DNA from 2 places in the Klebsiella sp. genome. Region 2 is predicted to be linked to the other one. Evidence: predicted binding sites of a transcription regulator. Region 2 holds the regulator's gene; the other holds the start of a gene.
The links. The regulator LexA, encoded in region 2, represses DNA repair genes until DNA is damaged. The targets are predictions, from matches to a motif close to TNCTGTATGTACATACAGNA.
Positions count from the first base shown of each region.

Region 1: dinB (DNA polymerase IV) is a predicted target of LexA. The motif match lies at 1,312-1,331, and genes of this name have one in related genera.

Region 1 covers NZ_JAPUEW010000018.1:22,879-26,690, forward strand. The annotation lists gene nqrF (NADH:ubiquinone reductase (Na(+)-transporting) subunit F) at 1-991, shown strand, start outside; gene nqrM ((Na+)-NQR maturation NqrM) at 994-1,209, shown strand; gene dinB (DNA polymerase IV) at 1,349-2,404, shown strand; gene QVF11_RS07415 (GNAT family N-acetyltransferase) at 2,410-2,862, shown strand; gene QVF11_RS07420 (RNA ligase RtcB family protein) at 3,098-3,812, shown strand, end outside.
Region 2 covers NZ_JAPUEW010000072.1:14,174-17,985, reverse strand. The annotation lists gene plsB (glycerol-3-phosphate 1-O-acyltransferase PlsB) at 1-856, opposite strand, end outside; gene QVF11_RS21610 (diacylglycerol kinase) at 986-1,354, shown strand; gene lexA (transcriptional repressor LexA) at 1,477-2,085, shown strand; gene dinF (MATE family efflux transporter DinF) at 2,157-3,473, shown strand; gene QVF11_RS21595 (CsbD family protein) at 3,610-3,812, shown strand, end outside.

The DNA.
Region 1 (3,812 bases), on a different contig from region 2:
CCGGGTGACGGTGAAAGAGGGCGGCGGCGATATTCTGCCAACCGAACTTTCTCATATCACCAAACGTGAGGCGAAAGAAGGCTGCCGCCTGGCCTGTCAGGTCGCGGTGAAGCAGAACATGAAAATTGAGTTGCCGGAAGAAATCTTCGGAGTTAAGAAGTGGGAATGCGAGGTTATCTCTAATGATAATAAAGCTACTTTTATCAAAGAGCTGAAGCTGCGTGTGCCGGATGGCGACGAGGTTCCATTCCGCGCGGGTGGTTATATTCAGATTGAATGTCCTTCGCACAAGGTCGCTTATGCCGACTTTGATGTACCGGACGAGTATCGCGGCGATTGGGATAAATTTAACCTCTTCCGCTACGTTTCTGACGTAAAAGAGCCGACTTTGCGCGCTTACTCAATGGCTAACTATCCGGAAGAGAAAGGCATTATCATGCTTAACGTGCGTATCGCGACGCCGCCGCCGAAAGTACCTGACGCGCCACCGGGTATCATGTCCTCGTATATCTGGTCGCTGAAAGCGGGCGATAAGGTGACGATTTCCGGGCCGTTTGGTGAATTCTTTGCCAAAGAGACGGACGCGGAAATGGTCTTCATCGGCGGTGGTGCTGGAATGGCACCGATGCGTTCGCATATTTTCGATCAGCTTAAGCGTCTGCACAGCTCGCGTAAAATTAGCTTCTGGTACGGTGCACGTTCTCTGCGTGAAATGTTCTATGACGATGAATTCGAACAGTTGGCGCGTGAAAATCCGAATTTCACCTTCCATGTGGCGCTGTCCGATCCGTTGCCGGAAGATAACTGGACCGGCCATACTGGCTTTATTCATAACGTCCTGTATGAAAACTACCTGCGCGATCACCCGGCACCGGAAGATTGTGAATTTTATATGTGTGGCCCGCCGGTCATGAACGCTGCAGTGATTAAAATGCTCAAAGATCTCGGCGTTGAAGATGAAAACATCATGCTGGATGACTTTGGAGGCTGATGATGTTGACGGTATTTGTGGCGACCTTTGTTATTTTTGCGTTGGTTATTCTGGGGATGTCGCTGGGATACCTGATCAAGCGTAAAAGTATTCAGGGCAGCTGTGGCGGGATCTCCTCGCTGGGGATAGAGAAAGTCTGTGACTGCCCTGAGCCTTGCGATGCGCGTAAACGGCGAATAGCCCGTGAAGAGCAACGCCAGCAGAACCGAATTCTGTAATTTCTTCAGTTTCCACCCGGCCGAGCGTAGCGACGCCGGGTTATTCCTCATCACGATATTCATCGCCGCTTACAACACATCTCTTCTCAATATCTCGATTTTTGCTGTATACTTGTCCAGTGGTCAGTGGGGGCTAACTATGCGCAAAATCATCCATGTTGATATGGACTGTTTCTTCGCGGCGGTTGAGATGCGTGACAATCCGGCGCTGCGCGATATTCCTATCGCCATTGGCGGTAGTCGGGTACAGCGCGGCGTTATCAGTACCGCCAACTATCCGGCGCGTAAATTCGGGGTGCGCAGCGCCATGCCGACGGCCACAGCTCTCAAGCTTTGCCCGCATCTGACCCTGCTACCCGGTCGTTTCGATGCTTACAAAGAAGCCTCAAATCATATCCGGGAGATTTTTTCCCGCTACACTTCGTTAATCGAACCGTTATCTCTGGATGAGGCCTATCTTGACGTCAGCGACAGCGTACTTTGCCTGGGCTCAGCGACGCTGATGGCGCAGGAGATCCGTGAAACCATTCATCGTGAACTAAATCTGACAGCCTCCGCCGGAATTGCGCCGGTAAAGTTCCTCGCTAAAATCGCCTCGGATCTTAACAAACCCAACGGCCAGTTTGTCATTGCGCCGCATCAGGTGGCGGAGTTTGTCAAAACGTTGCCGCTGTCGAAAATTCCTGGCGTCGGCAAAGTTTCTGCCGCAAAGCTGGAAAGCATGGGGCTGCGAACTTGTGAAGATGTGCAAAACAGCGATCTGGCGATGTTGCTCAAGCGCTTTGGTAAATTTGGCCGGATATTATGGGAGCGCAGTCAGGGGATCGATGAGCGAGAGATTAACAATGAGCGCCAGCGTAAATCAGTTGGCGTCGAGCGCACTTTGGTGGAGGATATCCACGAGTGGGCGGAGTGTGAGTCGATTATTGAAAATCTCTATCCTGAGCTGGAACGACGTCTGGCGAAGGTAAAGCCGGATTTGCTGATTGCCCGCCAGGGCGTCAAACTGAAGTTTAATGATTTCCAGCTCACCACGCAGGAACATATCTGGCCCCGGTTGAATAAAGATGACTTGATCAGCACTGCTCACAAAGCCTGGCAAGAGCGACGAGGTGGCCGGGGAGTGAGGCTGGTGGGGCTGCATGTGACGCTTCTTGACCCACAGCTTGAGAGACAATTAGTTCTGGGATTATAACGATGCTGAAAATAAGACCTTACGAGGCGCATGATTTTTCCGCGCTATGCGCCATCTTTTTACGGGCCGTTAAAGAGACCGCCAGCGCTGATTATTCCCCACAGCAAATTGTCGCCTGGGCGCAGGTTGATGAAGTTCGCTGGCGACAGAAAATAGCCACCTCTCAGGTGCTGGTGGCGGTAAAAAATGAATCGCCCGTTGGGTTTATTACTGCCGTTGATGACTATATCGATTTACTGTTTGTCTCGCCTGACTATAGCCGCCAGGGAATTGCCAGCACGCTGCTTAATGCATTGTTTATACAGTTTCCTGAACGTATTTGGACAGTGGAAGCCAGTATTACAGCAAAACCCTGCTTTGAACGTCATGGTTTCAGTGTTGTAGAGAAACAGGTGGTAGAAGCACGCGGTGAATGTTTTCTTAATTATCTGATGCGGCGACAAATCGTCTTGCAATAAAAATTGCGCCTGATTACTATACGTGCGCTTTCACCTAATTTATTAACTGCAAAGGAGGTTCACCATGAAAATACATTCTCAGAACGCACTTTGCAGACCTTCCCAGGAATAACTCTCTTTTTGCCCTGGTAACGTCTGCCACATCCTTTATTTATTTTTATACCCAAATAATTCGAGTTACACGTAACTAACGTGCATGTGGCCTGGAGTATGACGGTTATATATGGATTGGTATATGGGCAATAATGTTCATTATACGTCTGACAATATTTCTTATATTACGTCAGACGATCTGTGGATCGAAGGTTTAGCGATCCAACAATTACACACGACGGCAAATTTACCCCACATGCATCGCGTGGTGGGAATGCCTGACTTGCATCCCGGTCGCGGCTATCCGATTGGCGCGGCCTTTTTCTCTCTCGGTCATTTCTACCCGGCTCTGGTGGGTAACGATATCGGCTGCGGTATGGCGCTGTGGCAAACCGATATTCTTGTGCGGAAATATAACGCGGATAAGTTTGAGAAAAAACTGGCCGCTATGGATGACGTTGCTGAAGAACGCTGGCTGGATGAGCACCTGCCGGAAAATCTTATCGCGCACTCCTGGCGCAGCGCGCTGGGCTCTATTGGCGGCGGCAACCACTTCGCCGAACTGCAACAAGTGGATCAGGTTGTCGATAGCGAGCGCTTCCAGCGGATCGGTCTTGATGCTCAGCATCTGCTGCTGTTGGCACATAGCGGCTCTCGCGGACTGGGGCAATCTATTCTGCAACGCCATATCACGTCTTTTTCGCACGATGGTTTACCCGAAGGGAGCGTGGCGGCGGCGGATTATCTGGCGGAGCATAACGATGCCCTGGCTTTTGCTCGAGTCAATCGCGAACTGATTGCTACCCGTATTTTGCAGCAGGTTCGCGCGACCGGGCAGCGCGTGCTGGATGTTGCGC
Region 2 (3,812 bases):
TATGGACGTTAATGCCCTGATACAGTCGGTTCCAGGTGAAGCCCAGTACGCGGTCGGTCAGGCGAATCATTTCATAAGAGAAGTTTGCGGCGATCTCTTCCATCAAGGCGATGGCGTTTTGCTGGGCCTTCTCGTGGGAAATTTTCTTGCTACGCGCTTCGTCTTCTACAGCGCGGGCAATGGCTTTTGACGCCAGCAGCTTGTTGAACAGATCCTGTCGTGCGGGCAGACGCGGACCGACGGCCGCCAGGCGCTGGCGGGCGAAGTGCATACGCGCCACGCGGGCCAGCTTTTGGGCGATAATTTTATCGGTACCGTGCTCGTCTGCCATTTTGCGCAGAGAGACCGAAGGCGAGAAACGCACAAAGCTGTCGCGACCCAACCACAGAACGGCGAAGAATTTTTGAATGCCGTTTAGCATACGCAGCGGCGGGTTCACTTCGCCTTTTTCACGCCCTGGAGCACGACCAAACATCACCGAAACCGGCACCATCTGCACGTCAAGGTCGGGATGATTGCGGTGCAGATCCAGATAATCATGGAACAGCTTGATGGATTCTTCTTTCGGCGTGTAGTAGGTGAAAACACGCGGGCCGCCATGAATAAACACGTAGCGTGGAAGCAGGGTACCATCGATCTCCAGCGGCTCAAGCGGGTCCGGTAATTCATGTTCCAGACATTGAGCGCGAAGCGTCAGCAGGTCCGCCTTCGAATTGTAGGGCAGGACGTACATGATGGGACGTGAGGTATCCAGGCCCAATTCCTGAGCAGGTTGTGCCGGAATTGACTTGCTTTTTACCAGTGCCCTTAATGGTAAATTCAGTAATTTATAGTAAATTCGTTGCCAGCCAGACATAGACGATGTGAAGCCTCTGGTTAATCATGCAAATGCGCCGCAAGAATAACAGAAAGTGCGCAAAATTTCCGTTGTAACGCGGCAAACGCGTACACTCATTGACGTCATTTACATAAAAAGGTTTGTTTGATGGCCAATAATACCACTGGGTTAACCCGAATCGTTAAAGCCGCGGGGTATTCCTGGAAAGGATTCCGTGCGGCGTGGATCAATGAGGCCGCATTTCGTCAGGAAGGCATAGCTGCCATTATTGCCGTGGTGATAGCCTGCTGGCTGGATGTCGATGCCATCACGCGCGTTTTGCTGATTGGCTCGGTCCTGATAGTGATGATAGTTGAAATTATCAACAGCGCGATTGAAGCGGTCGTTGACCGTATTGGCCCTGAACATCATGAGTTGTCTGGCCGCGCGAAAGATATGGGCTCTGCGGCGGTCCTGTTGGCAATTATTATCGCGTTGATCACATGGGGAACGCTGTTGTGGTCAAACTACCGCTAAGCCATGCCATAGCGGCTCGCAAAACAGAAAGAAACTCCTGATTTTTGTGTGAAATGTGGTTCCAAAATCACCGTTAGCTGTATATACTCACAGCATAACTGTATATACACCCAGGGGGCGGAATGAAAGCGTTAACGACCAGGCAGCGAGAGGTGTTTGATCTCATTCGGGATCATATCAGCCAGACGGGCATGCCGCCGACGCGTGCGGAGATTGCTCAGCGCTTGGGGTTTCGTTCCCCAAACGCGGCGGAAGAACACCTGAAAGCGCTGGCGCGTAAAGGCGCAATCGAGATCGTTTCCGGTGCCTCCCGCGGTATTCGTCTGCTGACGGAAGAAGAAAGCGGCCTGCCGCTTGTCGGCCGCGTCGCAGCAGGTGAACCACTGCTCGCACAGCAGCACATCGAAGGCCACTACCAGGTCGATCCGGCAATGTTTAAGCCGAATGCCGATTTTCTGCTGCGCGTAAGCGGAATGTCCATGAAAGACATCGGTATACTGGATGGCGACCTGCTTGCGGTACATAAAACTCAGGATGTGCGCAATGGCCAGGTTGTTGTGGCCCGCATTGACGATGAAGTTACCGTGAAGCGTCTGAAAAAACAGGGTAACGTCGTCGAACTGCTGCCTGAAAACAGCGAATTTACCCCAATCGTGGTGGATTTACGCCAGCAAAGTTTCACTATTGAAGGCCTGGCTGTCGGCGTTATCCGCAACGGCAACTGGCAGTAACCTCTTCATCTCGCAGCATCATCTGATACATGATGCTGCGCTGTCTTACTTCTTCATTTGGGCTCTTCCCCATGCTTTTTAACGCCGCCGATAAAGCCCTGTGGCGCTTAGCGCTGCCCATGATTTTCTCTAATATCACCGTTCCTTTGCTGGGGCTGGTGGATACCGCTGTTATCGGTCATCTTGATAGCCCGGTTTATCTGGGCGGCGTTGCGGTTGGCGCAATGGCGACCAGCTTTCTCTTCATGCTGCTCCTGTTTTTGCGCATGAGTACTACTGGTCTGACGGCCCAGGCATTCGGCGCGAAAGATCCCCAACGGCTGGCGCGTGCGCTGGTGCAGCCGCTGGGGCTGGCACTGGCTGCCGGGATAGCCATCGTCCTATTCAGAATGCCGTTAATTAATCTGGCGCTGCACATCGTCGGCGGCAGTGATGCGGTGCTTGAACAGGCCCGCCGTTTCCTCGAGATTCGTTGGCTGAGCGCTCCGGCATCCCTGGCGAATCTGGTGCTGCTGGGCTGGCTGTTGGGCGTGCAGTATGCCCGTGCACCAGTGATCCTGCTGGTCGTCGGTAATGTACTCAACATCGTGCTCGATTTATGGCTGGTAATGGGCCTGCATATGAACGTGCAGGGCGCGGCCCTGGCGACCGTAACAGCAGAATACGCCACCTTTTTCATTGGACTCGTTATGGCGAAACGCGTGCTGGTACTGCGGGGCGTTTCGCTATCGATGCTGAAAACCGCGTGGCGCGGCGATGTGCGCCGTCTTCTGGCGCTGAACCGCGACATTATGCTGCGCTCGCTGCTGCTACAACTGTGTTTTGGGGCGATGACGGTATATGGCGCCCGCCTTGGCGCTGACGTTGTAGCGGTCAATGCGGTGCTGATGACCATGCTCACCTTTACCGCCTACGCGCTGGATGGTTTTGCCTACGCCGTGGAGGCGCACTCCGGGCAGGCTTACGGTGCCCGCGACGGCAGCCAACTGCTTGAGGTATGGCGTGCGGCCTGCCGTCAGTCAGGCATGGTAGCGCTGGCGTTTGCGCTGATTTACAGCCTTGCTGGCGAGCAGATTATCGCCTTGCTAACGTCGCTCCCTTCTCTGCAGCAACTCGCCGACCGCTATCTCATCTGGCAGACAATACTGCCGGTCATTGGCGTCTGGTGCTACCTGTTGGATGGCATGTTTATCGGCGCAACGCGCGGGGCAGAGATGCGTAACAGCATGGCGGTAGCGGCGGCGGGATTCGCCCTGACGCTGCTGACGGTACCGGTTCTTGGTAATCATGGTCTATGGTTGGCGCTGGCGGTGTTTCTTGCCCTGCGCGGGGCTTCACTGGCAATCGTCTGGCGGCGTCACTGGCAGCGCGACACCTGGTTTTCATAGCGTATATTGTTAATATGATGGTTAAAGATTCCGAATAATAAATCTTACTCAGAATACTCATCTATAGTTAAGTCATGTCCGGCACACTGCGGGCTGTTCATTCACCGAACGATCACCGAACGATGAGGATGACATGATGAATAAAGATGAAATCGGCGGTAACTGGAAACAGCTGAAAGGTAAAGCGAAAGAACAATGGGGCAAACTTACCGACGATGATATGACCGTCATCGAGGGTAAGCGCGACCAGCTGGTTGGCAGAATTCAGGAACGCTATGGATACGCCAAAGATCAGGCCGAGAAAGAAGTGAAGGATTGGGAAACTAAAAACGATTATCG